4 regions of the Nocardia sp. NPDC052316 genome follow, and region 2 is predicted to be linked to each of the others. Evidence: riboswitches for the same ligand, from Rfam matches in the RefSeq annotation. Region 2 holds a riboswitch; each other region holds the start of a gene.
The links. Region 2 has a riboswitch for S-adenosylmethionine ahead of ACIHA7_RS27515 (aminotransferase class V-fold PLP-dependent enzyme). Riboswitches for the same ligand answer to the same signal wherever they lie in the genome.
Positions count from the first base shown of each region.

Region 1 (7,734 bases), on a different contig from region 2:
TGCTTGTAGGTCTCCAGCTGAGCGGAGGTGTATCCGTCGCCGACGAACACCAGATCGAAGCGCTGACTGGACGGCCCGGTCTGCTGGATCGTCACCACGTCGGCCTGCACCGCCGAGCGCGGGGCCGGGGCTTCCGGGCGGACCGGCACGGAAACGCGGCCGATGGTGCCGTCCGGGGAGAACACTTCTCGTTCTTCGGTGGGGGCGGCCGATCCCGTGGCGACCGACATCGCAACGATGATCAACGCGCCGAGCATGATTGCGAACATGCGTCGTAACAAGGGCATGGCAAAGCTCCTCGAGTGGTTCGCGATTTCGACCCGGACGGCGCGGGCCGCACTTCGGTCTGTCGAATTCCTCATCAAGGAACCACATTTGGTCCGGCAACTCGACTGAGGAATAACTGGGGAATGGACGCGCCGATCGCCCGGGCTCGGGCTGCCGCCGCGCACCGGTCGGGCAGTATGGGACCGTCCGTGCAGCTGATGAGGAGGTCTCCATGGCATATGTTCCCGACCCCGCCAGGTACGACGGCGCGATGCGCTATCGCCGGTCCGGACGCTCGGGCCTGGATTTGCCGCTGCTCTCGCTCGGCTTCTGGCACAACTTCGGGGATGACCGCCCCTATCTCACCCAGCGTGAAATCGCCTTGCGCGCCTTCGATCTCGGTATCACGCATTTCGACCTGGCGAACAATTACGGCCCGCCCTACGGCGCGGCGGAGATCAACGCTGGACGCATTCTGCGCGAGGAACTCGCTCCCTACCGCGACGAACTCGTCATCTCCAGCAAAGCGGGCTGGGACATGTGGCCGGGTCCGTACGGGCAGGGCGGCGGGTCACGCAAGTATCTGCTCGCCTCGCTCGACCAGTCGCTGAGCAGGCTCGGACTCGACTATGTCGACATCTTCTATTCGCACCGATTCGACCCGACGACTCCGCTGGAAGAGACCGCGGCGGCGCTCGATACCGCGGTCCGTCAGGGAAAGGCGCTGTACGTAGGAATTTCCTCGTATACCGCGCAGGATTCGGTCACCATCGCCACACTGCTGCGTGAGCTCGGCACTCCCCTGCTCATCCATCAGCCGTCCTACTCGATGCTCAACCGGTGGATCGAGACCGAGGGGCTGCTCGACGCGGCCGGCGCGGAGGGGTTCGGCGTCATCGGGTTCACCGCGCTCGCGCAGGGGCTGCTCACCTCGAAGTACCTCGATGGCATTCCACCGGAATCGCGTGCCGCCCAAGGCAAGTCGTTCCAGAACGAGTTGCTCACCCCGGCGATGATCGATCGGCTGCGCAAACTCGGCGCGGTCGCCGATCGCCGCGGGCAGACGCTGGCCCAGCTTGCGCTGGCCTGGGCGCTGCGCGACGATCGGGTGACGTCGCTGGTGATCGGCGCGTCCACCACCGACCAGCTCGAGCAAAACGTCGCCGCCCTCGACAATCTCGAATTCAGCGCCGACGAGCTCGCCGACATCGACGCGCTGCTCGACGATGACGGCGAAGTCGACCTGTGGCGGTCCGCGCGCCAAGGCACTCTCTGAACAGTATTGCCCGCGTTATTGCGCGTAGGAAGTGCCGTTTTCGATTGGCGCACCGGGGAATTCCGTACAGGTGAGGATTTACGCCGATCGGGCCCCCGTCGCCGCCCGTCAATTGGTCACGGATCTGCTGGTGGTGGCCTGGGTATACGCCTCGGTCACGGCCGCACTCTGGGTGCACGATCTGGTGCAGCAGCTCGGGGTGCCCGGCCAGAAGCTGGAAGGCGCGGGCGGCGGCATGGCCGACAGCCTCGGTGACGTCGGCCGGAAGGTCGGCCGGGTGCCGATGGTCGGCGACGATCTCACCTCCCCCTTCGAGCGCGCGGCCGCGGCCGCCCGGTCCATGGCCGAGGCCGGAAGCGACCAGCAGGCCCTGGTCAACGACCTCGCCATGGCCCTCGCCCTCGGACTCTTGATCGTCCCGCTCGGACTGGTGCTGTTCCTCTGGCTGCCGCTACGCGTGCGCTGGATGCGCAGAGCCGCAACAGCAGCCCGCCTGCGCGCCGCCCCCGGCGGACGCGACCTACTCGCCCTGCGCGCCCTCGCCAACCAGCCCCTGCGCAAACTCGACCGCATCGACCCCGACGTGGTCGACGCCTGGCGCCGCGGCGACGAAGCCACCGTCCGCCGACTGGCCGCCCTCGAACTACGCGGCCTCGGCCTACTCGGCGGCTGACCAGGCGTGACGGTCCGTAACTCCGGGCGGAAACTCCTTAGCTCGGTTCATAACTCAGCGCGATTCTAAAGCGTGACAACGGTTCTGACGGGCGGCACGCTTACCTCAGGTCAAGAGTGCCAGCGTCAAGTCCCCGGCTAGCTGGCCGGCAACCCTCCAACCGCGGCGGGGTGCCCCGGGTCAAGACCAGGCCGAGCCGCGTAATGCGGCCCGGGCAAGCGCGGGCTCCATCGGTGTGCTGGAGCCCTCTCGAGAGACGGGGGTCGACTCATGTCCGAAACGCACTCCCCTTCTCGTGCCTGGGCCTGTGCCCGGTCCATCGAGCGACAACCAGAGGGGAACGACATGACCACGGCCACGCCAACTCTCGGAGACCGCGTGCTGGACACCACCAGGCAAAGATTCGACCATGAATCGTTGACCGCGCTGTTGAACGGCGACGTGCACGCGGTGCGACTGGCCGGATTCGTCCGGCCGGACGCGCTCGACCACCTGCGCAAGGCCTTCGTCGGCAGGCAGGACCACGGCCCGTTGGCCACCGACCCGCAGTTCCGGCGGATCGGGCACGCGTTCTCGGAGACGAGCACCGACGCCGGGCGCGGGCGGTATTTCGAGGAGGCACGCGACAATATCGATCGGCTGCGCGACATCGCCTCGCCGTATTCGTACCCCGCCGACGACCTGCGGTTACTGCTCGACGAGAGCTGGCCCGCCGGGGCGAGTTTGTTGCGGCGCGACGGGCAGGCTTTCTTCGCCGGCGTCGCGCGCTACCAACTGGTGGGTGTGGATTTGGAGCCGCACACTGACAATGTCGGCCGCAACCTGCCGCCGGACTTCGATATTCGGATCACGCGGCAACTGTCGGTGAATGTCTATCTGGATGTGCCGGATCGGGGCGGCGAATTGCAGATCTGGGACGACTATCCCGACGAGAGCGAATATCGAGACCGATCCGGCGACCGCGTCTACGGCATCGACCGTGCCGCGGTAGGCGATCCGGCGCTCGTCATCACGCCGCGCGTCGGCGATGCGATCTTCATCGATCCGCGCCGCGTGCACGCGGTCGCGCCGTCCCAGGACCGCCCCCGCATCACCATCGGACTGTTCATCGGGGTCACCGATCCGGCCGAGTCGCTGAAGGTGTGGAGCTGATGACCACGACTACGCTGCTCTCGGCGTCGCACAAGGCCGCCTACGACCTACGCTCGGACGGCATCACCACCGACGGCCGCTCCACCGTCCTGCTGGTCAGCGTCGGCGCGGACTACCACGAGGGTGAAAAGCTCGCCGCGACCATCGATTTGATCAATCGCTCGAACTTCGGGCGCTGCGCGATCGCCGTCGCGGACACCCTGCAACGGCACAACCTCAGCGGCGGCACCGATATCGACCGGCATGCTCGTGCGCGCATCGCCGGTGACCAATGGATCGCACGCAACCAGGGCTATCTGGACCAGATCGACTGCCCGACAAACATTCTGCGGTGGGACTTCGCGCTGTCCCATCCCCGCTACGGCGACCTCTACGACGCCATCGAGCACGCCTACGAGACCGACGAACCCTATCGGCACGCCATCGACAGCACCATCGAACGATTCATCGAACGGCGGCTGGCGCGCGAACCCGACGTCGACCAGGACGCGGTCCGGATATCCTGCCGCGCATACCTTTTGGAGGAATGCCCGATCATCATGCCGCTGTGGGCGCACGAGGGATTCGACTTCGTCATCTACCCGCAGCGCATCTCCGCCGCGATGGGCCGCACACGGGAACTGTTCGTCGAACCCGAGTACCCGGACCGCGTCGCCTGGCTCCCTTTGCGATTCAAGAAGCGCAAGTCGGCGCTGAACTCCGCGGCGGAGGCGCAGCTGTGAGCCTCGAGATCCCGGCCGAGCGGCGCGTCATCGGGTTCGGCGGGCTGGCGGTGGCGTCGTTCCTCGGGTGCATCGACCTCACCATCGTCACCACCGCGCTGCCCGCCATCGGGGCCGATCTGCAGGCCGGTACGTCGAACACCGAACTGACCCTCGGTGTTTTCCTGATGGCGCTGTCGATGTTCATGGTCACGGCGGGGCGGGTTGCCGATCATCTCGGACGCCGAAAGGTGTTGCTGTTCGGGCTCACCCTGTTCGTGGTCGCGTCGGCGGGGGCGGCCGCCGCCTCGTCGATCGGGATCCTGCTCGTCGCGCGCTTCGTGCAGGGTGCGGCCTGTGCCGTGCTCTACACGAGCACCTCGACGCTGGTGGAATCGCTGTTCCCACCGGGTGATCGAGGCAAAGCTATCGGCTGGCTGTACTCGGTGAACGGTCTGGGGTTGGCCATCGGCCCGGTGCTCGGCGGTCTGCTGGTGCCCGATCTGGGCTGGCAGTCGATCTTCTGGATCAACATTCCCCTCGGCCTCGCGGCCTTGGTCGCGATCGCGTTCGCGGTCCCCCACGTGCCGCCGGACCCGACCGGCGGCACGGACTGGGCCGGACAGATCGTCGTCGCGTTCGCCGTAGTGTCGGCCGTCGGCATCTTCGTACTCGGCGACCTGCGGGGATGGCTTTCACCCTGGGTCCTCATCGCCGCGGTCGTCCTCGTTGTCTCGGTCGCGGTGGGGATCGTCGCGGAGCGGCGGGCGGCGAATCCATTGATCGATCCGGCACTGTTCGGCAATCGGAGATTCGTGGCCGCCATCGTCTCGGACTTCTCGCTCGGCCTGTTCTATGCCGCTGCGCTGCTGGCGATTCCGACGTATCTCACGCAGGGACGCGACTTCGACGTGCGCCAAGCGGGATTCGTGCTGTTGCTCGTCAGCGGCACGCTCGCGCTCGCATCGCCGGTCGCGGGGCGGTTCGTGGATCGGTTCGGCGCACATTCGTTGCTGCCGTGGGGGTTCGGGCTGTTGACCCTCGCGGGAGCGGGCATCGCCTGGTCCGCCTTCGGTGAGCTGCTGGCCGTGCTCTTCGTCGCGCTGGTGCTGTTCGGCGCGGGGTGGGCACTGGTGCTGGGACCCGCGACCGTGCTGGCCATTTCGACGGTGCCGCCGAGCCGATCCGGCTTCGCGGTGGGTGCCTCGTGGACGTTCCACAATCTCGGCGGGGCGATCGGCGCCGCGGTGGCGACCGTCGTCTTCGGGCGGATCGATCTCTCGACCGGTGCTGCCACCGGACGAGTCGCCTCGATCATCGCGACAACCAGCCTGATCGCCGCAGTCCTCGTGGTAGTCCTCACCGCAGGACGGACCGAGAAGGTGGCGGCCGACCGGCCGGTGCCCGTCGAGGCGGCCACGTAGTTTCGTTGCGGCAGTTCTCGCCGAAGTGCGAGAACTGCCGCAATACTCCGAAACCACGCAATACGCCAAACATGAAAGTAATTCTGTTCACAAATAAGACCGGTAAGTTTGCGCTGGTGAGGCGCGCACGGTCGACTGGGGCGTATGCCAGGTGAGCGTTCGACAATAAGCAGACGCAGGAATTTCATTCCTCGCCTGCGCCGCCGCAACCTCGATGGCTACGAGATGGTTATTTCCGCGCCGGAGAAAGCGACGCGGGATGAAAAGCAGAACGCCAATCGCAACGTCGTGATCGTGGCGCTGTTCGCCGCCCTCGGCGGCATGCTCTACGGCTACGACACCGGAATCATCTCCGGCGCGCTGCCCAAAATGTCCGCGCAATGGGGTATCGACCACACCCAGCAGGAGATCCTCACCGCCGCCATTCTCGCCGGTGCCGTCGTCGGCGCCCTAATCGGCGGGTCCCTGTCGAAGTCGCTGGGGCGACGGAAAACCATCTTCATCATCGCCTGCGTGTTCGCGGTGGGGGTCGTGGCCTGTGCGCTGGCGGTGGACGCGTGGATGATGACGGTCTGCCGGTTCTTCCTCGGCCTCGCGGTCGGTGCCTGCTCGCAGATCGTGCCCACCTACATCGCCGAACTCGCCCCGCCGCATCGCCGCGGCGCGATGGTCACTTTCTTCAATCTCGCCATCGGCGTCGGCATCTTCCTCGCCAACCTGGTCAGCGTCGTGGCGGGCGACACCTTCGAGGCCAGCGACGACTGGCGCTGGATGATCGGTATCGCGGTGATTCCGGCGCTCGTCCTTGCCGTCGCGATGCTGCAACTACCGGAGACACCGCGCTGGCTCATCGAGAACGGCACCGTCGGCAAGGCCAGGGTCGTGCTGCGGTGGATGCGCCCGAACCGGTCGGCCGCCGTCGACGAAACCCTGAAGATCTGGGCGATCTCCCAGCAGGAGAACAAGGCGTCCCGCGGCGGTTGGGCAAATCTGACCCAGCGGTGGGCCCGCCCCGCCCTCGTCGCCGGGCTCGGCATCGCCGCCTTCACCCAGCTCTCCGGGCTGGAGATGATGATCTACTACTCGCACACCATCCTCGGCAGCGCAGCGGGTTTCAGCACCGGACTCGTCGTCTGGTCCGGCCTCGGCATCGCGGCGGTCTACCTCATCTTCACCGCCGTCGGCGAGCGCCTGGTCGACGTCGTCGGCCGCCGCCAACTCATGCTCACCCTCATCCCCGGCGCCACCCTGTTCCTCTTCGGCTTCGGACTCCTCTTCGTCCTCACCGCCCACCCCAACCGCTACCTCACCCTGGCCCTCATGCTCGCCTACATGGCCTGCAACGCCGCGGGCCTGCAAGCCGTCGGCTGGCTACTCGGCTCCGAGCTCTACCCCCTCAGCATCCGCGACCGCGCCACCAGCCTGCACGCCGTAGCCCTCTGGGGCTCCAACCTCTTCCTCACCCTCACCGCCCTGACCACCATCGACACCCTCGGTCTCGGCCCCGCCTTCATCATGTACGCCCTCTTCAACCTCCTGTCCTTGGTCTTCGTCTTCTTCTTCGTCCCCGAAACCAAGGGCCACTCCCTGGAAGACATCGAACAATCCCTCCGCCAAGGAACCTTCCTCCCCCTCCGCGGAAACATCGGCAGCCGAGTCGACCTCCCCACCACCACCGCCCCGGTTCATCCGTAACCCTGACTGGTGGCGGTCGAATACTTTGCTGGACAGGCGATCACGAGGAAATGGTGTAATTGGCCTCCCGGCCGACGCCAGCACCAGTTCCTCCTGATCAGCCGACCAATGCGGTTCGGTCAGAGGCCGCGGCTGCGGGGCATGGTGAGGATTGCTAGCAGGGAGGCGGCAGCGAGGCAGGCGGCGCTGGCGGCGAAACTTGCTGCGTAGCCGAGGGCTAGGGCGATGGCGCTCAAGGCTGCCAGTCCTACTGCGCCGCTGGTTTGGCGCACGGTGTTGAGGACGCCTGCGGCGAGTCCACTGCGGTCCGGGGGCACGTTGTCGGTGGCGGCGATGGTGAGGGGGGTGAAGGCGGCGGCGGTGCCGAAGCCGAGGATGGTGCCGGACAGCAGGACTGCCCACGAGTAGGAGGCGTCGAGTGCGATGCAGGAGGCGGTGGCGGCCAGGCCTGCGGCGCCGATCGCACAGCAGAGGGCGGTGGCGGCGCGTGGTCCGAGGCGGACGCTGAGCCAGCCTGCCGAGCGTGACCCGGCGACCATTGCCGCG
Region 1 is NZ_JBIUBB010000002.1:677,427-685,160, reverse strand. Features, by position in the region: gene ACIHA7_RS09845 (M64 family metallopeptidase) at 1-287, opposite strand, end outside; gene mgrA (L-glyceraldehyde 3-phosphate reductase) at 500-1,543, shown strand; gene ACIHA7_RS09835 (hypothetical protein) at 1,614-2,216, shown strand; SAM riboswitch class IV at 2,325-2,443, shown strand; gene ACIHA7_RS09830 (2OG-Fe(II) oxygenase) at 2,562-3,368, shown strand; gene ACIHA7_RS09825 (tRNA-dependent cyclodipeptide synthase) at 3,368-4,090, shown strand; gene ACIHA7_RS09820 (MFS transporter) at 4,087-5,493, shown strand; gene ACIHA7_RS09815 (sugar porter family MFS transporter) at 5,719-7,188, shown strand; gene ACIHA7_RS09810 (DHA2 family efflux MFS transporter permease subunit) at 7,308-7,734, opposite strand, start outside.
Region 1: linked by a shared signal. The riboswitch ahead of ACIHA7_RS09830 (2OG-Fe(II) oxygenase) and the one ahead of ACIHA7_RS27515 (aminotransferase class V-fold PLP-dependent enzyme) in region 2 are both predicted to bind S-adenosylmethionine.

Region 2 (7,734 bases):
CGTCCGAGTGCAGCGCGCCGGCCAGCGCGCCCGAACGCATCGGCCCGTCACAGCACAGGCGGATCAGCGCGCCGAAGGCGGCCGGATCCAGTCCATCCTTGGTCCACGTGCTGAGCTGGGCCGCGGTGCGGTCGCGAATTCGCTGCAATCGGGTGAGTTGCATCGCGATCGTGTCGATCGTCCGGTCGTCCACACCTCATCCTTGCTTGCATCAATCAATTAGTTGCGCAATGCAAGTATGCGGACGACCGGCCTACTGGGGCAAGCGATATACGGCGCTTTACTCGCCCTTGAACTCCGGTGCCCGCTTCTCGAACACCGCCTTGATCGCCTCGGTGAGGTCCTGCGACGGCAGGAACGCGGAGTTCCACGCGGACACATAGCGCAGCCCGGCCGCCACCTCGTCCTTGCGCCGCTGATCAAGCACGTCCTTCACACCCTGCACCACCAGCGGCGGGTTCACCGCGATCTCGCGTGCCGTGGCGTGTGCGGCGTCCAGTGCCGCGGCCTGATCCGCGAACACCTCGTTGACCAGGCCGATCTTCTCCGCCCGCGCCGCGTCGATGTCCTTGCCGGTGTAGGCCAGCTCGCGCAGCTGGCCCTCGCCGATGATGCCGGGCAGCCGTTGCAGCGAACCGATGTCGGCCACGATGGCGACCTTCGCCTCACGCAGGCTGAACTTCGCGTCCGCGCTCGCGTAGCGGATATCGACGGCGGCGATCAGGTCGAGGCCGCCGCCGATGCACCAGCCGGAGACGGCCGCGATCACCGGCTTGCGGCAGTCCGCCACCGCGGTCACCGCACCCTGCATCTTGCGCAGCTCCACCAGGAACTCGGTGCGCGGCGCGGCCAGCGCCCGATCGGCCATCAGCGGGCCGAACATGCCGCTCATCGCGGGCAGATCGAGGCCGTAGGAGAAGTGCTTGCCCGAACCGGTGAGCACGATCGCGCGCACCTCGGGGTCGGCGTCGAGCGCCCCGAATATCTCCGGCAGCTCCCGCCAGAAATCCGGGCCCATCGCATTGCCCTTGCCGGGACCCGTCAACGTGACCTGCGCGACGTGGTCCTTCGTCTCAACGGTAAAAGCCTGCCAGTCAGTCATTTGTACAGCGTATCGAGGACAGCGCGGCTCAATACTGCGCATCCCGAAATGGGCATGTACCAGTGCTGCCCCTCCCCACCCGACCCAGCCACCACAGCGCGAGTTCTGCGAGCGCCGTTCGCGGCCCGTCTCGCGTCCGAGCGGCCGAAGCGCATGCGACGAAGTCGCGAGTCTCGGCCGCTCGGACGCGAGACACCCGGGGGCCGCGAACACGCCGCGCCCGCGCGGCAGAAAAATACTGTAAAACCTGGGCAAAATTGGTGTGGGGCACTGGTTCACGCCTGGCCGCCGGGCGGATCATGGATGGTGTCAGCAAACCTCGATACTGGATTCGGAGGCCATCATGCTGATGCATCAGGGAATCGGCCTCGAGCGGTTCAACCAAATCTCGCGTGCGCGTGCGATACACGCGTTGTTCGCCTGCTGCTGCAATGTCACCTGGGCCGCCACCCTCGCCGATGCCCGGCCCTATCCGAACAGGGACGCGCTGCTGGCCATGGCCGATGTCGAGTTACTCGCGCTGTCCCAGGACGATCTGGATCGGGCACTCGAAGCAGTTGTGCACGAACAGGTCTCGGGCGGCAGTATGGCCGAGCTCGCGCAGATCACCCAGGCGCGCATCACCAGGATGCTCGGGCCGAGCGAGGGCTATCCGGAATACTGACGCATTCGCCGAGTAGCCCGGCGCACCACCCGCAATCGCTCTACTCTGGTGGCATGCGCAGGTCGACATTGCCACCGATCGCCTGCCGAGTCGCGGACACCCTCATCGCCCGAGGCCATCACGGTGTCATCGTGACCCAGCCGGCCCCCACCCCCACCGTTGCGGATGCCGCGCGCACGCTCGGCGTCGACGTGGGCGCCATCACCAGCTCCCTGGTCTTCCTGCTGGACGAGGACCCGGTACTGCTCCTGGTCTCCGGCGCACACGAGGTAGATCTCGAGTCCACCGGAAAACGCTTGGAGGGCACCCTGACTCACGCCCCCGCCGATATGGTCCGCCAAGTCACCGGCCAGCCGATCGGCGGCGTGGCCCCGGTAGGCCACCCCACCAACCTGCCCACCTGGGTGGACACCGCCCTGTCGAACCACCGCGAGGTCTGGGCCGCGGGCGGCCACCCGAACACGGTGTTCCGCACCTCTTTCCACGAGCTGGTCCGCATCACCGCAGGGCTGCCCATAGACGTCGTCGACTGACTCTCCGAAGTCAACCCGTCTTTCGGTTCCTTGGATGCTGGTCAACGGCTCTTTGCGTGCCCGATCCCACTGATCCCGCGAGTACCCGGGTAACGCACCGGGCACGGGCTGATCCAACCCCCGCCACCCCGCAGGCCACCGACGGCACTACTCTCGAAAAGGAGTTTTGCCTGAATACCCGGAGAGGCGGCACAGTGACCGAAGCTGAACGGCCCGCCGCGGATTTCCAGATCCCCGATGATCTGAGCGGGATCACCGCCGAGCAATTCCGCGCCTCGATGCGCCACTATCCGGCGGGCGTCACCGTCGTGACGCTGAACTCGCCGAAGGGCCCGATCGGTTTCACCGCGACGTCCTTCGCCTCGCTGTCGCTGGCCCCGCCGCTCGTCTCGTTCAATATCGCGCACACCTCGTCGAGCCTGGCCGCGCTGCTGGACGCCGACTCGGTCGTCATCCATTTCCTCGGCGAACACCAGCACCACCTGGCCCAGCGTTTCGCCCGCACCGCCGAGGATCGCTTCAGCGACCGCTCGCTCTGGACCACCCTCGACACCGGCGAGCCGGTCCTGCACGGCACCCCCATCTGGCTGCGCGCGACCATCCACCAGCTCATCCCGCTGGGTGACCACACCCTGGTCGTCGGCCTGGTGACCCGGGTGCACGACAACACCAACGAGACCCCCGCCGCCGCGCCCCTGCTCTACTACAACGGCCGCTACCACCGGCCCACCAAACTCGGCGACTGAGCGACGTTTTTCGACCATGGCCGTCCGGCGTAGTGCCGGGCGCCCACTTTCTATCGGCTACCCGGTGAGGCAGGGGGCGGCGCCGGTCGGGGCCTGCGAGGTGAAGGGGCGGGTCTCCGGAGTGGGGTTCCAGAGGTTGTTCGTGGTGGCGTAGTTCCAGCTCGGGCCTTGGTGCACGAGCGTGGCTACGGCATCGATGAGCCGGTCGATGTCGGCGGCCGTCGTGCCGAGGCCGATGCTGGCACGGAGGGCGCCGTCGAGTTCGAGGCGGGCGAGCAGCGGATGCGCGCAGAAGCGGCCGTCGCGGACGCCGATGCCGTGTTCGGCGGAGAGATACGCGGCGACGTGGCCGGGGACGAAACCGTCCAGGGTGAAGGCGACGATGCCGACGGTGTCGGGGGCGTCGGTCCAGATGCGCAGCAAATTCACGCCGGGGATCGCGGCGAGGCCGTCGCGGAGTCGATCGGCGAGGTGGTGTTCGTGGGCGGCGAGGGTTTCCGCGTCGATCTCACAGAGCGCGTCACAGGCGGCGGCCAGGGCGGCGGCGCCCAGCACATTGGGTGACCCACCCTCGTGGCGCTGCGGGGCCTGCGCCCATTCGGTGCCCGCGGTGGTGACCTCGCGGACCGCGCCACCACCGGCGAGGTAGGGCTCGGCGTTGTCGAGCCAGTCGCGGCGGCCGACGAGCACGCCTGCGCCGAACGGCGCGTACAGCTTGTGGCCGGAGAACGCGACATAGTCGATGCCGGTGTCGCGCAAACTGATTCGCCGGTGCGGCGCGAGCTGGGCGGCATCGACGAGGATGCGGGCACCGCACTGATGAGCGATGGTGGCCAGCCGCTCCAGCGGCAGCACCTCGCCGGTGACATTGGACGCGCCGGTCACCGCGAGCAGCGCGGCGGGCTTGCTGCACAGCTCGGCCACCAGCCTGCCGACGGTCTCCTCGACGGTGGCGCCTGCCTGCACCACGCGGCGGCCGTGCCTGGTCCATGGCAGGAAGTTCGCGTGATGCTCGATGTCGAGCACCACGGTGTCGCCGGGCACGCAGGAGGCGAGCAGATTCAGCGAGTCGGTGGTGTTGCGGGTGAACACCACCACCTGGTCGTCGGCCGCGTCGAGGAACCGGGTGACCGAACCGCGAGCCGCCTCGTAGCACTCGGTGGAGATCCGCGAGGCGTAGCCCGCGCCGCGGTGCACGCTCGCGTAGAACGGCAGCAGCTGCTGCACCCGGTCGGTGACCTGCGCCAATGCGGGAGCGCTCGCGGCGTAATCGAAGTTGGCGTAGGTGGTCGTCCCGCCTTGGACCAGCGGCACCCGCAGGTCGTCGCCGGAAACCCGGGCGAGGGGGGCACAGTTCTGGGTTGCCACAGCAGTCATCACGAAAATCCCATCGGCTCTGGAACCCGCAATCAGGTGATTCGTCGAGTCCGCGCTTGCCGCACCCGGTCGGGCGTCGGCCTGGTCGTCACCCGGAGCACCCCACCGCGGAGGAGGGTTGCCGACCAGCAAGCCGGGGCTGAACGCTGGTACTCATGACCTGACCCGAGATTGGCAGACCGGAACCCGCGCTGTCAAGTGTCCTCGGCGGCGTGGCCACGGCGCTCGCACACGCACGTGCAGGGGTGGTAGGCGGGGAAATGCGTTGCTTATCGGACGGTATTGGGTTCACATCAGTGGATGTCGCTTTCCCTGCTGCTGAGCTTTATCGGCCTGTGCGTTCTGCTGTCGCTCACTCCCGGCCCTGACTCGTTCCTGGTGCTGCGGTTCTCGCTGGTGGACGCGCGACCCGGGATCGCCGCGGCGATCGGGTCGGCGCTCGGTGGGATCGTGTGGGCGGTGGTGGTCGCGGCCGGTGTCGCGGCGCTGCTCGAGCAGTCGGCGACCGCGTACCGCGCGTTGAAGGTGATCGGCGGAATCTACTTGGTGTACTTGGGCGTTCGCGCGTTGCTCGACCAGCGGCGGCAGCGCAGGGCCGCGCGGGACGCCGAGGGCGCCGGGGGTCTGGCGGACCACGCGCCTGGCACCAGGACGTCGGTTCGCTCGGCGTTCACCGCGGGTGTCGTCTCGTGCATGTTCAACCCGAAGGTCGGCCTGTTCTATCTCGCGGTGCTGCCCCAGTTCCTCACCGAGGTCACCTTCGTCAACACCCTCGCCCTCGGCGCCATCGAGTCGGTGATCGCCGCGGTAGAGATGGTGCTCCTGGCCTTGGTCGCCTCCCGCGCGGTCGCGCTGCTGGGCCGCCCGAAGATCCGGGAGCGGCTCGAACAGGCCAGCGCCGCCATCCTGGCGACTCTCGGCATCGGAACCGCCGCCTCCGCGGCCTGACCGCTGCGGCGCGAAACGCGCTGAGCTGCAAGATCACCAGCGGGATGAGGGGAATCACAGCGGCCTGCGCGCGATGCCCAGCGACCGCCCGGCGAACCCACCGGGTAACCCGCCCACCAGGCGTTGCTTCGGCGCGTCCGACAGAAACCGCCACGACCTGCAACAACCTCGCCCACGGCGGTCCGCGCGGCAACCGCGGCGGTGAACAACAAACGTCGACAACCCCGAGTACCGTGGACAACTGGTCACCATGGTGTTTGCCCATTGGTAACCCAGCTATGACACAACAACACCAGGGAAGCGCGAGGCAGGTCGAATGGGAGGTGGGCAGGGCGTCATGCTCCAGCCACAGGTTGACGCGACGGTACACCCGCTACAACGGACCGCGCACACGCCACCGGCCCGCACCCTCGTCGACATCCTGACCGCTACCGCACTGACCCATCCCGACGCACCCGCCATCGACGACGGCGATACGGTGCTCAGCTACCTCGAACTCGTGGTGGAGATCGAGAAGACGATGGCCCGCCTCGCCACGGCAGGCGTGCGACCGGGCGACCGGGTCGGCGTGCGGATGCCGTCGGGTTCCCGGGAGCTCTACCTCACCATCCTGGCCGTCCTGTACGCGGGCGCCGCCTACGTGCCGGTGGACGCCGACGACCCGGACGAGCGCGCCCAGCTGGTCTTCGGCGAAGCGCAGGTCACCGCGATCGTCACCGCGGCGGGCATCGAGACGACCCCCGCGGGAATCCGTGCGGCGGCGGACAATCCGGCCGACGCCGCAGCGAGCACCCTGCCCACGCCCGCCGACGACGCCTGGATCATCTTCACCTCGGGCTCCACCGGAACGCCGAAAGGTGTTGCGGTGACTCATCGCAACGCCGCGGCGTTCGTGGACGCCGAGGCCAGGCTCTTCCTGCCGGACGCCCCGATCGGCCCCGGCGACCGGGTGCTCGCCGGACTCTCGGTCGCCTTCGACGCCTCCTGCGAGGAGATGTGGCTGGCCTGGCGCAACGGCGCCTGCCTCGTCCCCGCCCCGCGCGACCTGGTCCGCACCGGCGCCGACCTCGGGCCATGGTTGGTGCGCCGGGAGATCAGCATCGTCTCCACCGTGCCGACGCTGGCCGCGACCTGGCCCGCCGAGGCGTTGGACGCGGTCCGGCTGCTGATCTTCGGCGGCGAGGCTGTGCCGCCCGAACTCGCGGAACGTCTTGCCGGAAACGGTGATACGGAGCGCGAGGTCTGGAACACCTACGGCCCCACCGAGGCCACCGTGGTCGCCTGCGCCGCGCTGCTCGACGGCGCGTGGCCCATCCGGATCGGGCTCCCGCTCGACGGCTGGGATCTCGTGGTGATCGACGCGGCCGGAAACCCGGTGGGCGAGGGCGAATCCGGCGAGTTGGTGATCGGCGGCGTCGGCCTGGCCCGCTACCTCGACCCCGCGAAGGACGCCGAGAAGTACGCGCCGCTGCCCTCGGTCGGCTGGGACCGCGCCTACCGCAGCGGCGATCTGGTTCGCAACGACAGCGCGGGCCTGGTCTTCCTCGGCCGCGCCGACGACCAGATCAAGCTCGGCGGCCGCCGCATTGAGCTCGGCGAGATCGACAACGCGCTGCAACACCTGCCCGGTGTCACCGGCGCCGCCGCCGCGATCCGAACAACAAAGGCGGGCAACAAGATCCTGGTCGGCTACCTGACCGGGCCGGGCCCTGATTTCGATCTCAAGGCGGCCAGAACTCAACTCGCCGAACACCTTCCGGCTCCCCTGGTCCCGCGCCTCGCGGTGGTCGACGAACTGCCGACCCGCACCTCGGGCAAGGTCGACCGCAACGCACTGCCATGGCCGCTGCCCAACAGCGCCGACGACGAGGCCGACAACGACCTCACCGGTACCGCGCAGTGGGTTGCCGGACTGTGGGATTCGATCCTCGGCGGCGAGGTGCTCGACCTCGACGCCGACTTCTTCGACCTCGGCGGCGGCTCGCTGGCGGCAGCCCAGTTGGTGACCGCGCTGCGCGCCCGCTATCCCCAGATCACCGTCGCCGACCTGTACGACCATCCGCGGCTCGGCGCGCTGGTGGAGCTGCTGGAGCAGAGCACCCCGGCCGTCGCGGTCGAGGAGCGCGTGGTGCGCCCGACACCGCGGCGCGCCCAGTGGACCCAGGTGCTCGCCACCATCCCGCTCACCACGCTCACCGGCCTGCAGTGGCTCACCTGGCTGGCCATCGTCGGCAATATCGCGGCCTGGTCCGGTTCGCTGCCGTGGCTGCCGCAGCTGTCCTGGTGGTGGACGCTGGTGGCGTTCCTGCTCTTCATCTCCCCGCCCGGCCGGATGGCCATCTGCGTGGTCGGTGCCCGCCTGCT
Region 2 is NZ_JBIUBB010000005.1:861,917-869,650, reverse strand. Features, by position in the region: gene ACIHA7_RS27540 (MarR family winged helix-turn-helix transcriptional regulator) at 1-193, opposite strand, end outside; gene ACIHA7_RS27535 (crotonase/enoyl-CoA hydratase family protein) at 281-1,102, opposite strand; gene ACIHA7_RS27530 (2-oxo-4-hydroxy-4-carboxy-5-ureidoimidazoline decarboxylase) at 1,446-1,766, shown strand; gene ACIHA7_RS27525 (YbaK/EbsC family protein) at 1,820-2,299, shown strand; gene ACIHA7_RS27520 (flavin reductase family protein) at 2,494-3,045, shown strand; gene ACIHA7_RS27515 (aminotransferase class V-fold PLP-dependent enzyme) at 3,103-4,422, opposite strand; SAM riboswitch class IV at 4,470-4,583, opposite strand; gene ACIHA7_RS27510 (LysE family translocator) at 4,723-5,370, shown strand; gene ACIHA7_RS27505 (Pls/PosA family non-ribosomal peptide synthetase) at 5,708-7,734, shown strand, end outside.

Region 3 (7,734 bases), on a different contig from region 2:
GTTGTCCCGAAACTCAAGCCGGTTCGGCCACCAGCTCGGCCCGCCCGGATCGCCCACCGTACAAGGCCCGCGCCTCGGCCGGGGTCACCGTCTCGAGCCTGGTCGGCGGCGCCGCGTTGAGGTGCTCCTTCAGGATCTGCCCCGCCATCGGCGCGATGAACGGCGCCGCGACGAGCAGGCCGAACGAGTTGAACCGGCTGAACCCCCACACCAGCACCTTCGCGGGCAGTCGCACCGCGAGATCGATGATGCCGAGCCGATCGAAGCGCCCCAGCTTGCGCATCCACTTCGGCAGGGTCGCCACCGACGCCAGCGAAAGCAGCCTGCTCCCTACGGCATACGAGAGCCCGGCCCCGTTGCGCGGCGAGGTCCACAGCAGGTGGTGCATGCCTTCTTCGGCCCGCTCAGAGGTGCACAGCCGCGGGCGCACTCGCTCGAAGTACGCGCGCACCTCGTCGCGTGAGCGCGGCACATCCTCGGGTTTGCAGGTCTGCAGCTCGGCCGCGATCGCGCATTCCTGCCAGAACCGCGTCTCCTCCGCGGGCGTCAGTCCCGGGCCGAACACCTCGTATGCCTTGAGCACGGAATGCCAGCCGGTGATGTGGATCCACAGCTGCGTCTCGGGGCTGTTCGCGCTGTAGCGAGTTCGGCTGATCGGCTCGATCCCGGTCATCGGCGCGTGGATCCGCATGAGGTGCTCGGCCGCCTGGATGGCGGTGCGCCCGTCGGCGATGGCGGCGATCAGGAAGTAGGAGAAGGTGTGGTCGAGGCGTTTGCGCGGGTCGCTGTAGATGCCGCGGGAGTCGGCGACCGCCGCGGTGAGGAACGGGTCGAAGTGCTCGAGCACGACGGCCCGCTGGAAGCCGATGACCGCGGTGGGCGCGGTCCAGACCTTCCAACTGGGCGAATCTGGACCGAAGAACCCGTAGTCGTCCCGGCGCAGGGTGGTCGGATCGAAGTGCATCACGTGCTCCTTTGCGGTGATCGCCCCGGCACCGGGGGTGAATACAACGCAACCGTAGCAATTGCGTGCACTGAATACAACGGGTGCGTAGCATTTGTGCTCGACGGGATGCGGAAACGCGGCCGCGATGCTGTCAGGATGGAGCGCATGGAGGTGAACCGGCAGTGACCACATCGCGCACCGCGGCGGACCGGCCGCGCAGGCGTTACGCGCCGCGCCTGCCGCCGGAACAGCGCAGGGCGCAGCTGCTCGACGCCGCCTTCGCGGTGCTGAGCCGGGTGGAGCTGCACGAGCTGAGCATGGAGGCGGTCGCCCAGGAGGCGGGGGTCGGTAAGCCGGTGCTCTACACCGTGTTCAAGACCCGCGCCGAACTCGTTGCGGCGCTACTGGAACGGGAGCGCGAGCGCGGCCTCGAACAGGTCGCCGCGACCCTGCCGACCGATCTGATGGGTGCCGACCCGGTGGTCGCGGCCTCGGCCACCGTCGAGGCGTTCGTCGGTGTGGCACTGGAGAATCCGACCCGGTGGCGACTGATCCTCGCCGGGCCGGGCAACGCCCCCGACGAATACCGTGCGGCACTGCGGCATTCGCGTGCGGGCATCTTCGATCAGGCCGAGGCGCTGGTACGCATCGGCACCGCACTCGAACCACGCTGGGCCGGAGTGGATTCCGCGCTGCTCACCAACTCACTGCTGCAGATCGCCGAGATGCTCGGCAGGCTCGCGGTCAGCGAACCCGACGAGTATCCCCGCGAACGCCTGCAAGGATTCGTGCACGCCATCGTCGGCCTGCTGATGGGCGCGCCCGCGCCGAAAGGCACCGGCGCATAGCGTACCGCCGGCCCGTGCGGCGAAACCGCTGTGCGCGAAGCGAATTCAGCTGGCAGGCTGACGGCTCTGCTGCGCCAACCGCATCGTCTCGGTCAGCAACTTCGACACCGCAGCGGCCTCGGTGAGGAACCCGTCGTGCCCGTCGCGCGAGTGCACCACCTCGAGTCCATCGCAGCCGGGCAGCCCCTCGGCGAGTTCCTGCTGCGTGCGCAGCGGATACAGCCGGTCGGAGTCGACGCCGCCGACCACGCACGGCACCGGCGTCGCGGCCAGCGCGGCGGCGACCCCGCCGCGGCCGCGGCCGATGTCGTGCCGGTTCATCGCCTCGGTCAGCAGCACGTAGGTGGCGGGATCGAAACGGCTACAGAGCTTGTCGGCCTGGTGATCCAGGTAGCTCTGCACCGCGTATCGCCCGCCGCGCCAGGGATCCTCGGCGCCCTGCGCGTTGTTCTCGAACCGGTGATCCAGCTCGTCCTCGGTGCGATAGGTCAGATGCGCGATGCGCCGGGCGATGCCCATGCCGGTCATCGGCGCGCGGTCGGTGTCGTGGTAATCGCCGCCCTGCCAGTCCGGATCGGCCTTGATCGCCGCGATCTGAGTGGTCTGCGTGCCGATCTGGTCCGCGGTGGCGCGGGCGCCGACGGCAAGCACCAGTGCGGAGCCGACCCGATCCGGTGCGCCGACCATCCACTCCAGCACGCGCATGCCGCCCATCGACCCGCCGACCACGGCGGCCAGCCGCGCGATGCCGAGCCGATCGAGCAGCGCCGCCTCGGCGGCCACCTGATCCCGGATGGAGATCTCCGGAAACCGGGAGCCCCAAGGCTTTCCGTCGGGCGCCAGCGTCGAGGGCCCGGTGCTGCCCTTGCAGCCGCCGAGCACGTTCGTCGCGACGACACACCACTCGTCGGTGTCGAGCGGACAGCCGGGGCCGACCATCCCGTCCCACCAGCCGGGCAGCGGGTGGATGTCGTCCGGGTGCCCGACCACATGCGAGTCGCCGGTCAGCGCGTGCTCGACCAGCACCACGTTGTCCAGGGTGGGGGAGAGCTCACCCCAGCGCTGCACGGCCAGATGCACCTGCGGAATGACCGCGCCGCTCTCCAGCCGGACGTCGCCGACGGGGATGATGCCGAGCCGCCCGTCCGGGGGCGGCAGGGCCACCCCGGACGAACGGGCCACACTCGGTTCGCTGCTCACCTTCACGTCGCCGCCGCGAAACCGGCGCGCAGATCGGTCAGGATGTCGTCGATCCCTTCGATCCCCACCGCCAAGCGGACCAGGCCCGGAGTGACCCCGGCGAGCAGTTGCTCGGCGGGCGTCAGCTGCGAATGTGTGGTCGACGCGGGGTGAATCACGAGGGAGCGCACATCTCCGATGTTAGCCACATGGCTGTGCAGGACTAATCCGTCCACGAACTTCTTGCCCGCATCGACACCGCCGCGCAGCTCGAAGGCGACGATCGCGCCGGGGCCCTTGGGCGCCAGCTGCTTGCCGCGTTCGTACCAGGGCGAGGAGGGCAGACCGGCGTAAAAGACCTGCTCGACGTCCGGGTGGGTGCTCAGGAATTCGGCCACCGCCTTGGCATTGGCGACGTGCCGCTCGATCCGCAGGCTCAGCGTCTCGATGCCCTGGCTGATCAGGAACGCGTTGAACGGCGAGACCGCCGAGCCGAGGTCGCGTAGCAGTTGCACGCGCGCCTTGAGTGCGAACGCGGGCGCGCCGAGATCGGCGAACACCGCACCGTGGTAGCTGGGGTCCGGGGTGGTGAAGCCGGGGAAGCGCGGCTGACCCTGCGCGTCGGTGACCGTCCAGTCGAAGGTGCCGCCGTCGACGAGCACGCCCGCCACCGCGGCGCCGTGCCCGCCGAGGTACTTGGTCGCCGAGTGCACGACGATGTCGGCGCCGTGCGCCAGCGGCTGGATCAGGTACGGCGTGGCCACCGTGTTGTCGACGATCAGCGGCAGCCCGGCCTGGTGCGCGACGGCGGCGATGCCGGGAATGTCGAAGATGGCGCTGCTCGGGTTGGCGATGGTCTCGCCGTAGAACGCCTTGGTGTTCGGCCGGATCGCCGCGCGCCACTGGTCCAGGTCGTCGGGGTCGTCGACGAAGGACACCTCGATGCCGAGCTTGGGCAGCGAGTAGTGGAAAAGGTTGTAGGTGCCGCCGTAGAGGTGCGGGCTGGACACGATGTGGTCGCCGGCCGAGGCCAGGTTCAGGATGGCGAACGTCTCCGCGGCCTGTCCGGAGGCCAGCAGCAGTGCGGCGACACCGCCTTCGAGCGCGGCGACGCGCTGCTCCACCACGTCCTGGGTGGGGTTCATGATCCGGGTGTAGATATTGCCCGGCTCGGCGAGCCCGAACAGCGCGGCGGCGTGGTCGGTGTCGCGGAAGGCGTATGAGGTGGTCTGGTAGATGGGCAGGGCCCTGGCACCGGTGGTGCCGTCGGGGGCCTGTCCCGCGTGCACCTGCTTGGTCTCGAAGGACCACTGCGCGGTCGGGTCGACGTCGGCCGCGGGCACGGTGGAATCACTCATGAGCTTTGCTCCAAAGAAAAGGTTGTTCGCCAGAACTAACGGGTTATCGGGGCAACGGCGAAGTACAACAACACATTTCGGGAACCTCCTGGAAAGCGCGCTTGCTCTCGACCTTCGAGAGCCCGGTCATCACCCGGAGCACCCCACCGCTGCTGGAGGGTTGCCGTCCAGCGAGCCGGGGCTTGGCGCTGGCACTCATGACCTGACGGCATCATAACCGGCGCCGGATCAACCGCCGAAATCCGGAGCCGAACTCAGCGGGCCGCGCCGGGTCGCGCGCCGCCGCACACGCGCGTGAACTCGTCGAAGGCGGTGGTGAAGGAGTCGCGGCCTGCCGCAGCGGCCGCCTGCGGATTGTCGTAGTCGAACATGCTCTCGCCGCACTCCATCGCGAGGTGGCCGATGAGCTGCCAGGCGCCGAGGATCAGCCGCACCGGCAGCGCGTCGGGGGTGCTGTCGAGTCGTTCGGCGACCACCGCGGCGATCGCGACGTTCTTGCTGTCGGCGTGCTCGAGGCTGCGCGCGCTGACCGACGGGCTGCTGCGCATGATCCGCTGCATCTGCTGGAACTGCCGGAACGAGACCGGTCCCTCGGCGGACTCGCTCGCGGCGTGGTCGATCACCCGCAGAAACGCCTCGCGGATCGACTCCAGTTCGTTGCCGGTGACGGGAAGCGTGCGCAGCGTCTCCGCGACGGTCTCGCCGAAGTCCTGGATCGGACCGAGGACGATGTCCTCTTTGCTGTCGAAGTATCGGTTGATCGTGCGCGGCGAGACGTCGGCGGCGTTGGCGATCTGTTCGACCGTCGTCGCGTCGAATCCCTGTGCGTCGCAGAGGTTCAGCGCGACCTCGATGATTCGCAACCTGGTCTTCTGCTTCTTGCGCTCCCGTAGGCCGGGATGGGCGGGCGGCCCGGCATTGACGGGGGCAGCCGGGGTCTCCGCTGCGGTACTCGCGGTCGTCGGCGTCGGTGACTCGAGCATGTTCACACCCTATCGCAACCTAGTGTTTTCGTGTCCTTAACCGCCAAATGTCGTGCTACGACATTTTTCGCTTGACGCCAATTGTCGCCAAATGTCAGGATAGCCGCACAGTGTCTAGGGATGAGGAGACCACGGTGACCGAGACTGTGGAAGCGGTAGAAGTACCGGAAAAACAAGGCGGCTCCGCCCGCTGGTTCGCTCTCGCGGTGATCGCGTTGGCCCAGCTCATGGTCGTGCTCGACGCCACCATCGTGACCATCTCGCTGCCGTTCGCGCAGCATGATCTCGGCATCAGCGACGGCAACAAGCAGTGGATGCTGACCGCTTACACGCTGATCTTCGGCGGCCTGCTGCTGCTCGGCGGTCGGCTCGCCGACTACCTGGGTCGACGCCGGATCTTCATCGTCGGTCTCGTCGGTTTCGCCGCCGCGTCGGCACTCGCCGGTCTGGCGCAGAACGGCGCGGAGATGTTCGCCGGGCGCGCGCTGCAGGGTGCGTTCGCGGCCTTGCTCGCGCCCGCCGCGTTGTCGTTGCTGTCGGTGACTTTCACCGAACCCGGTGAGCGCGCAACGGCGTTCGGCGTGTTCGCGGGAATCTCCGCCGGTGGCGCCGCGCTCGGTCTGATCGCGGGCGGAGCGCTCACCGAGTACGCCTCGTGGCGCTGGTGCCTGCTGGTGAATACCCCCATCGCGCTGCTCGCCCTGCTCGGTGCGCTGGCATGGGTGGTCAAGGACGTGCCGACACCGCGCACCGGCGGCTACGACGTGCCCGGCGCGGTCACCGTGACGCTCGGCCTGATCGCGATCGTGTACGGCTTCAGCCGCGCGGCCGACGACGGCTGGCTGGCGGGCAGCACCCTCGGCCTGCTCGTCGCCGGGACCGCGCTGCTGATCGCCTTCGTGGTGATCGAACGGCGCTCGGCCAATCCACTGCTGCCGCTGCATATTCCGGGTGAGATCAACCGGGGTGGCGCGTTCCTCGCCGCGTTGCTCGTGCCGATCGCCATGTTCGCGATGTTCCTGTTCCTCAGCTACTACTTCCAGATCACGCTGGGTTACTCGTCGCTGAAGGCGGGCTTCGCCTTCCTGCCCTTCCCGGCGGGCATCGCGATCTCCGCGGGCGTCACCAGCGCGCTGCTGCCCAAGATCGGTCCGCGGCCGCTGATGGTGGCCGGTGCCGTGCTCGGCGTGCTCGGTTTGGTGTGGCTGGCTCAGCTGGACTTCGGCGACGGCTTCGCGACGAGCGTGCTGCCCGCCCAGGTGTTGATCGCACTCGGCATGGGCCCGCTGTTCGTCGGCATGCAGACGGTCGCGCTGCACCAGGTGGAGGAGGAGGATTCCGGCGTGGCCAGTGCGCTGCTGAACGCGGCGCAACAGGTCGGTGGTGCGGTCGGCACGGCGCTGCTGACCACCATCTCGGTGCAGACGGCCAAGACCTACGCCGAGAATCACCCGACGATCGACAACCTGGTCGCCCGCGCCTCGATCCACAGCTACGACGTGGCGTTCTATGTCGGAGCGGGCTTCTTCCTCGCCGCCGTCCCGGTGATCGCGCTGATGATCCGGGACCGGCCGGAGAACCTGATCGAGGGCTCCGAGGACGGCGCCCGCCCGGTGCACGTCGGAGTCTGACCGACGCGACCACCCCCGCGGTCCGCGTGTCGCCTGCCCGGCGGTGCGCGGACCGCGCTCGTCCGGCGCGGCGACCTGCGAATTGCGCAATGACCTACCAGTCAGTAAGTTCGTGGGGTTTCTCACTCGGGGGGCTGCCCGCACACCACGATCATCGGCAGCAGTACGCTTGTCTTGTTTGCACCACACGTCTCGCGGACAACGCGGGGCATATACGTTGTCTGTTGGAACAGCTGGGGTCCGCTCACAAGCGTGTTCACCTGGCCGTGCAATGAGGGCACCATCCTAGGAGGACACGAAGATCCATGTCCAAAATCAAGGTTGAAGGTACCGTCGTCGAACTCGACGGCGACGAGATGACCCGGATCATCTGGCAGTTCATCAAGGACAAGCTGATCCATCCGTATCTCGATGTGAATCTCGAGTACTACGACTTGGGCATCGAGTACCGGGACAAGACAGACGACCAGGTCACCATCGACGCGGCCGAGGCGATCAAGCGCCACGGGGTCGGCGTCAAGTGCGCCACCATCACCCCGGACGAGGCCCGCGTCAAGGAATTCGGCCTGAAGAAGATGTGGCGCTCGCCCAACGGCACCATCCGCAACATCCTGGGTGGCACCATCTTTCGCGCGCCGATCATCATCTCCAACGTGCCGCGCCTGGTGCCCGGCTGGACCAAGCCGATCATCATCGGCAGGCACGCGTTCGGCGACCAGTACCGCGCCACCGATTTCAAGGTGTATCAGGCTGGCACGGTCACCGTGACCTTCACGCCCGAGGACGGCA
Region 3 is NZ_JBIUBB010000006.1:660,593-668,326, forward strand. Features, by position in the region: gene ACIHA7_RS30615 (oxygenase MpaB family protein) at 14-964, opposite strand; gene ACIHA7_RS30620 (TetR/AcrR family transcriptional regulator) at 1,129-1,794, shown strand; gene ACIHA7_RS30625 (homoserine O-acetyltransferase) at 1,840-2,958, opposite strand; gene ACIHA7_RS30630 (bifunctional o-acetylhomoserine/o-acetylserine sulfhydrylase) at 2,997-4,331, opposite strand; SAM riboswitch class IV at 4,424-4,534, opposite strand; gene ACIHA7_RS30635 (TetR family transcriptional regulator) at 4,586-5,314, opposite strand; gene ACIHA7_RS30640 (MFS transporter) at 5,449-6,945, shown strand; gene ACIHA7_RS30645 (NADP-dependent isocitrate dehydrogenase) at 7,251-7,734, shown strand, end outside.
Region 3: linked by a shared signal. The riboswitch ahead of ACIHA7_RS30630 (bifunctional o-acetylhomoserine/o-acetylserine sulfhydrylase) and the one ahead of ACIHA7_RS27515 (aminotransferase class V-fold PLP-dependent enzyme) in region 2 are both predicted to bind S-adenosylmethionine.

Region 4 (7,734 bases), on a different contig from region 2:
ATCGTGTCCACCTCTCCGGGTTTGGGGAGACTGTCGCGGCGGATGGGCAATGTGGGTTGTTCGGCGGTGTACAGCGGCAGCGTCGGCGCCGGGTCGGCGGGGAGGGCGCGGACCCGGGCGGGCAGCCGGTAGAAGGCGCGGGCGTTGTCCTCCAAGACGGCGAACATGTCGGTACCGACCACGTCGCAGATAAGGTCGACGTCGGAGTCGCGGAAGGGGCGGCCCGCGCGAGTACCGGGCAGGTCGGTGCCGAACATCAGCGCCTCGGGGTTGACCGCGTGGATGCGGCGCAGGGTGTCGGCGACGTTCATCGAGACGCGGCCGAAACCGGTCGCCTTGACCTTGGCGCCGCGATCGACCAGATCGAGCAGGAACGGCAGGCCCTCCTCGGACATGCCGAGATGATCGATGGCGAAGACCGGCAGCTTGGAGATCACCGGCTGCAGCGAAGCGAGCATCGTCCCGTCGATATAGACCTCGACGTGCCAGCCGACCAGCTCGTGCGCGCGCAGCGCCTGCAAGGTCATGCCGGTGATGTCGGCGGCGGCGCGCTTGAGGTTGAACCGCAGCCCGCGCACGCCGATGCGGTCCAGCTCGAGGATCTCGTCGTCGGTGGCGTCCAGATCCAGGCGGGTGACGCCGACCCAGCCCTCGCCCAGCTCGGTGAGGGCCGCCTTCAGATACGTCTGATCGGTGCCCTGGAAAGACCCGCTGACCACGGCACCGCCGCCGACATCGAAGCGCGACATGCGCTTTCGATAGTCGGCGATGGTGAAGTGGCCGGGCAGGTAGCCCTCGTTCTCGAACCGCGGGAACCGCGGATCGAAGATGTGGAAATGGGCATCGAACACCTGTACAGAATGCCTCAGTACGCGTCGTTCCGCTGTCGCGGACCCACCAGGCGAGTCGTCAGACCTTGTGCGGCTCGCTGGCGCGCAGCATGTCTTCCCGCTCGACCACCTTGACGCGCTCGCGGCCCTCTGGCTCGCCGAGCGAACGCTCGTGCGCGTCCAGCCGGTACCAGCCCTGCCAGGTGGTGAACGGAATGCCCTTGCCCTCCAGGAACTCGGTGACCGCGTCCAGCTCCGGCCGCTCGGCCGGGGTGAAGTTCGCGCTGTCGTCGAGCAGGCAGGCCACGGTCTCGTTGGCGTCGCCCTTGGTGTGGCCGATGAGGCCGACCGGGCCGCGCTTGATCCAGCCGGTGACGTAGGTGGCCGGGACGTAACGATCGGCGCCGTCGGCGTTCTCGTCGGCGATGACCCGGCCCGCTTCGTTGGGCACGGTGCCTGCCTGGTCGTCGAACGGCAGGTTGGTCAGGTTCTGCGACAGGTAGCCGACGGCCCGGTAGACCGCCTGCACATCCCATTCCTTGAACACGCCGGTGCCCTTGACGTTGCCGGTGCCGTCGAGCTGGGTGCGCTCGGTGCGCAGGCCGACGACCTTGCCCTGCTCGTCGCCGAGGATCTCGGCGGGCGACTCGAAGAAGTGCAGGAACAGCTTGTGCGGCCGGTTGCCGACGTCGCGAATGGCCCACTGCTCCAGCGTGTTCGCGATCATGTCGACCTGCTTGGAGTGCCTGCGCGCGGCCTCGGAGCCCTCGTCGTACTCGATGTCCTCGGGGTCGACGATGACCTCGATGGTCGGCGAGTGATCGAGTTCGCGCAGTTCCAGCGGGGTGAACTTGGCCTGGGCCGGGCCGCGGCGGCCGAACACGTGCACCTCGAGCGCCTTGTTGGCCTTGAGGCCCGCGTAGACGTTCGGCGGGATCTCGGTCGGCAGCAGTTCGTCGCCGGTCTTGGCCAGCACGCGGGCCACGTCGAGCGCGACATTGCCGACGCCGAGCACGGCGACCTTCTCCGCGTCCAGCGGCCAGGTGCGCGGCACGTCCGGGTGGCCGTCGTACCAGGACACGAAGTCGGCGGCGCCGTAGGAGCCGTCCAGGCCGATGCCGGGGATGCCGAGCGCGCGGTCGGCGTTGGCGCCGGTGGAGAAGATCACCGCGTCGTAGAACGTGCGCAGGTCGTCGAGGGTGATGTCGGTGCCGTAGTCGATGTTGCCGAGCAGGCGCACCTGCGGCTTGTCGAGGACCTTGTGCAGGGCGGTGATGATGCCCTTGATGCGCGGGTGGTCCGGCGCGACGCCGTAGCGGATGAGCCCGAACGGCGCGGGCATGCGCTCGAACAGGTCGATGCTGACCTCGGCATCGGACTTCATCAGGGCGTCGGCGGCGTAGATCCCCGCGGGTCCGGCGCCAACGATGGCGATGCGGAGCGGGCGATTCGCTGCACTCTGTTCGGTCATCTTTTACGCGCACCCTTTTGGTTGAGAAACAAATACGGCGTCTTCCTTAGCCTAGGCTAAGTTACGCGCTGGCTGGTTGCACCTGACGATGCGGACACCGGAGTTGTCGGCTCGTGGCCATTCCGGTCGCGGCTATGACAGCAGGCCGCAGTCTCGCGATTCTATCGGTGGCGGCCGAGGCGGCCCGCGCCGGTGCGTGAACTGAACGGATGCCGCGCCACCGGTGTTGTCCGGCTTGCCCGGTCTCGCGGCGGTGATTCCGCTGCGGTGCGGCGGAGTTCGCAACGCCTGGCTGCGTGTGGCAGGGGTGAGCGTCGGATAAGCCCGCCGACCAGGGATCATGCTCGTATGAGCAAAGAGCAGCAGCCTGCGGAAGACGAGATCATCCCGGTCGATCAGACCGACAAGCGTTCCGTCGTACCGTTCGTCGCGGCCGCCGTCGTCGCGGTGCTCGTGCTCGCCGGGATCGTCATCGGCGGGGTGCTGTCGCCCGCTGAGAAAAATGTCACAGAATCCGACCGGATCGCCGCCGCGGTGCGCGGCTTCGTCGAGGGCTCCAACAGCACCGATCTGGTGCCCCCACCAGGCACGGGCTGCCCGGACTTCGACCCGAAGCGCTCACCGCTGGTCGGGCGCTCCGGCGGCGGAAAGACCGTGGAGATCACGAAACTCGTCGATCCGAAGGTCGACGGCGATCGCGCGATGGCGACGGTTACCACGAAGGTCGACGGCGAAGAGGCCACCTCGACCTGGAATCTGACCCGCTCCGGCGACAAATGGCTGGTCTGTAATTGAGCATTCTCATACCGTGAGCAGCCGTTTGACAGGGTGACCCCTGTCGAGGCAATCTCAGCAGAAGGTCATGAGAACCAGTGTCAAGCCCCGGCAATACTGGTCGGCAACCCTCCTCCGCGGTGGGGTGCTCCGGGTGACGACCTGGCCGCGCGTCAAACCCGAGCGCGGCAAGTGCGGATTCTAGGAGGGTCCAGATGAGTTATGCCGGTGACATCACTCCCCAGCAGGCCTGGGAACTGTTGCGAGACAACCCCGAAGCCGTCTTGGTCGATGTGCGCACCGAGGCCGAGTGGAAGTTCGTCGGCGTGCCCGACACCAGCTCGATCGAGCGCCCGACGGTACTGATCGAGTGGGTCGATGCTACGGGGACGCGCAACGGTGAGTTCACCGAGCAGCTGGTCAAGGCCCTGGACGGGCACGATCCGGCGGCTCCGGTGATCTTCCTCTGTCGCTCAGGTCAGCGCTCCATCGGCGCGGCCATCGCCGCGACGCAGGCCGGTTTCGGCACCTCCTACAACGTGCTCGACGGCTTCGAAGGCCCGGTCGACGCGCACGGACATCGGGGCGGCAGCGGCTGGCGCGCCCTCGGCTTGCCGTGGCGGCAGTCATGAGTAGCTGCTGTTCGGCGGCCGCGTTGTCGCGCAGCCGCGTCGCCGGGGGGCAGTGGGTCCTCGGGAGGCAGTCATGATCACCGGTGGTGCGTTCGACAAGCCGCTGCCCGAAGGGGTCGGCCCCGCGACGCTCGGTGTGCGAGGGGGCTTGCGGCGCTCCGGTTTCGAGGAGACCTCCGAGGCGCTGTACCTGACCTCCGGTTTCGTCTACGAGAGCGCGGAGGCCGCCGAGGCCGCGTTCACCGGCGACGTCGAGCATTTCGTCTACTCCCGTTACGGCAATCCGACGGTCGCCATGTTCGAGGAGCGGATGCGGCTGCTCGACGGTGCCGAGGCGTGTTTCGCGACGGCGAGCGGAATGTCGGCGGTATTCACCGCGCTCGGCGCGCTGCTCGGCGCCGGTGATCGACTGGTGGCCGCGCGCAGCCTGTTCGGGTCCTGCTTCGTGGTGTGCAACGAGATCCTGCCGCGCTGGGGCGTCGAAACCGTCTTCGTCGACGGCGAGGATCTGGACCAGTGGGAGCAGGCGCTGTCGGTGCCCACCCAGGCGGTGTTCTTCGAGACACCGGCCAACCCGATGCAGACCCTGGTCGACGTGCGCCGGGTCACCGAGCTCGCGCACGCCGCCGGCGCGAAGGTGGTGCTGGACAACGTCTTCGCCACCCCGCTGCTGCAGCGCGGTTTCGAACTGGGTGCCGACGTGGTCGTCTACTCGGGCACCAAGCACATCGACGGCCAGGGCCGGGTGCTCGGCGGCGCCATCCTCGGCGCGAAGGACTACATCGAGGGTCCGGTGAAAACCCTGATGCGCCATACCGGTCCGGCGCTGAGCCCGTTCAACGCGTGGACACTGCTCAAGGGTTTGGAGACGATGCCGCTGCGCGTGCGCCACTCCACGGAGTCGGCCCTGCGCATCGCCCGCTTCCTGGAGACCAACAAGGCCGTCAGCTGGGTGAAATACCCCTTCCTGGAGTCACATCCGCAGCACGAGCTGGCCACCGGCCAGATGAGCGCGGGCGGCACGGTGGTCACCTTCGAACTGAACGCCCCCGCCCACGAGGCCAAGAAGCGCGCCTTCGAGGTGCTCAACCGCCTGCGCATCATCGACATCTCCAACAACCTCGGCGATGCCAAATCCCTGATCACCCACCCCGCCACCACAACTCACCGCGCCATGGGCCCCGAAGGCCGGGCCACCATCGGCCTTTCCGACGGCGTAGTCCGCATCTCGGTCGGCCTCGAGGACGTCGAAGACCTGCTCGCCGACCTGGACCACGCCCTCAGCTAGCAACGACAAAGGCTCCACCCGTCGCGGCGGGTGGAGCCTTTGTCATTGCTCAGGCCAGGGCGCGCAGGCGCGGGGCGAGGTCGCGCTGGAAGAGGTCGAGGAAGCGGCGCTGGTCGTGGCCGGGGGCGTGGAAGACCAGGTGGTTGAGGCCGGCGTCGAGGTAGGGCTTGATGAGGTCGACGGCCTGGTCGGGGTCGCTGGCGACGATCCAGCGCTTGGCGATCTGCTCGATCGGGAGGGCGTCGGCGGCGGCCTCCATCTCGATCGGGTCGGTGATGCTGTGCTTCTGTTCCGGCGTCAGGCTCAGCGGGGCCCAGAAGCGGGTGTTCTCCAGGGCCAGTTCGGGATCGGTGTCGTAGGAGATCTTGATCTCGATCATCCGGTCGATGTCCGCGACGGTGCGGCCCGCCTTGGCGGCGCCCTCGGCGACCGCCGGCATCAGCTTCTCGGTGTAGAGCTCCATGCCCTTGCCTGAGGTGCAGATGAAACCGTCACCCGCGCGGCCCGCGTAGCGCGCGACCAGCGGTCCGCCCGCGGCCACATAGACCGGGATGCCGCCCTTGGGCACGTCGTAGATCGACGCGCCGACGGTGTTGTAGTACTCGCCCGCGAAGTCCACGCGGTCGCCGGTCCACAGCGCGCGCATGAGCTCGACCGCCTCCCGCAGCCGGGCGAAGCGCTCCTTGAACTCCGGCCATTCCCCCTTGTACCCGGTGGCGATCTCGTTGAGCGCCTCGCCGGTGCCGACGCCGAGCATGATCCGGTCCGGGTACAGACAACCCATGGTGGCGAAGGCCTGCGCGATCACGGCCGGGTTGTACCGGAAGGTGGGGGTGAGCACCGAGGTGCCGAGCTGGATCCGCTCGGTGCGCTCGCCGACCGCGGCCATCCAGGCCAGCGAGAACGGCGCGTGCCCGCCCTTGTGCCGCCACGGCTGGAAATGGTCGCTCACCGTGGCACTGTCGAGGCCGTGTTCCTCGGCCAGTACCGCGATCTCCACCAATTCCCGCGGCCCGAACTGTTCCGCCGACGCCTTGTATCCGAGCTTGAGCTCACCCATGTGCGCCACTCCTGTCGCTTCGCTGCACACCTGCGGTGCGGGCATTCCCGCACCCCGTTTGTCGACCGCGGACACGCTGCGGTCATGTCTCGCTGCAACCGCGCCGAGCTCGCGGACCTTCCCGCGCCGGGCGATCGCATGCGCACTGTCCGACGCGCGTCATATGGCCGTCTTCGACCATAGTCAGCGGCACCCACCAGTGTGCGAAGGGTCGCATCGACAGTCGCTCCGGCCATGCGCGGCGAAGACGGACTCCGTCCGCCTGTGTCCTTGGTGGGACAATTGTCTGGTGACTGACGAACCGATCCTGTCCTACCTGACCGACATGGACGGTGTGCTGGTGCACGAGGACCAACTGGTGCCCGGCGCCGACGAGTTCCTCGCCGAGCTGCGCGCCAACGAGACCCCGTTCCTGGTGCTGACCAACAACTCGATCCGCACCCCGCGCGACCTGCAGGCCAGGCTGCGCCACACCGGCCTCGACATCCCCGAGGCGGCGATCTGGACCTCCGCGCTGGCCACCGCCACCTTCCTGGACGAGCAGCGACCCAACGGCACCGCCTACGTGGTCGGCGAATCCGGTCTCACCACCGCGCTGCACGAAATCGGTTACGTGCTCACCGACAGCAACCCCGACTACGTGGTGCTCGGCGAGACCCGCAACTACTCGTTCGAGGCGATCACCACCGCGATCCGGCTGATCGAGCGCGGCGCGAGTTTCATCGCCACCAACCCGGACCCGACCGGCCCGTCGCGCGACGGCTCGCTGCCCGCGACCGGTTCGGTCGCCGCGCTGATCACCCGCGCCACCGGCCGCGACCCGTACTACGTCGGCAAGCCCAACCCGCTGATGATGCGCTCGGCGCTGCGCCGGATCGGCGCGCACTCGCAGTCCACGGTGATGATCGGCGACCGGATGGACACCGATGTCATCTCCGGGCTGGAAGCGGGTATGCGCACCATCCTGGTCACCACCGGTATCTCCACCCGTGCCTCGGTCGAGGCGTATCCGTATCGGCCGACCATGGTGCTCGACTCCGTGGCCGATCTGGTCGGGCGTACGAAGGAGCCGTTCGCGGACTGATCGCGGGCGCCGACGGCAGCGGGCTGTGCTCTGTCCTGCGGCAGGGCAGGTCAACCCTGCTCTTCGACGATCGCGTCCAACGCGGTGGACAGCATGGTGAGCATCTCCACGGTCGCCGCGAGCTGTTCGAGGCCGAGCTCGTCCACCAGCCGCTTGGCCACCGCCGCGTGCTGCGGATTGATCCGGCGCACCGCCGCGAGGCCCGCGTCGGTGACCGCGACCAGCTTCGCGCGGCGGTGCGCCGGGTTCGGCCGGTACTCGGCAAGTCCCTTGTCCACCAACAGGTCCGCGATGCGCTGCACGCTCTGCCGGGTGATGCCCATCTCCCGGGCGATGCCCGCCACCGGCAGCGGTTCGGCCAGCACCGCACCGAGCACCTGCCACCAGGCCGCGGTGAGCCCCGCCGGGCGCGCCAGTTCCTCGGCGATCGCGAGGAACTGACCGTTCAGTCGAAATGACGTGATGGCGGCCGTGGCGAACAGTTCCTGTTCATTTCTGGTCACTTCCACCTCCTGGCGATCCGGCCGTCCGGCCGGATCGCCGCGTGATTGTTCCGCATCAGACGTGCGCGCCCGACCGTTGCTCCTCGTACTCG
Region 4 is NZ_JBIUBB010000001.1:1,499,337-1,507,070, reverse strand. Features, by position in the region: gene ACIHA7_RS07000 (amidohydrolase family protein) at 1-851, opposite strand, end outside; gene ACIHA7_RS06995 (FAD-dependent oxidoreductase) at 910-2,301, opposite strand; gene ACIHA7_RS06990 (hypothetical protein) at 2,650-3,096, shown strand; SAM riboswitch class IV at 3,160-3,276, shown strand; gene ACIHA7_RS06985 (rhodanese-like domain-containing protein) at 3,291-3,707, shown strand; gene ACIHA7_RS06980 (O-succinylhomoserine sulfhydrylase) at 3,781-4,995, shown strand; gene fgd (glucose-6-phosphate dehydrogenase (coenzyme-F420)) at 5,045-6,055, opposite strand; gene ACIHA7_RS06970 (HAD-IIA family hydrolase) at 6,381-7,139, shown strand; gene ACIHA7_RS06965 (MarR family winged helix-turn-helix transcriptional regulator) at 7,190-7,642, opposite strand; gene ACIHA7_RS06960 (type 1 glutamine amidotransferase family protein) at 7,698-7,734, opposite strand, start outside.
Region 4: linked by a shared signal. The riboswitch ahead of ACIHA7_RS06985 (rhodanese-like domain-containing protein) and the one ahead of ACIHA7_RS27515 (aminotransferase class V-fold PLP-dependent enzyme) in region 2 are both predicted to bind S-adenosylmethionine.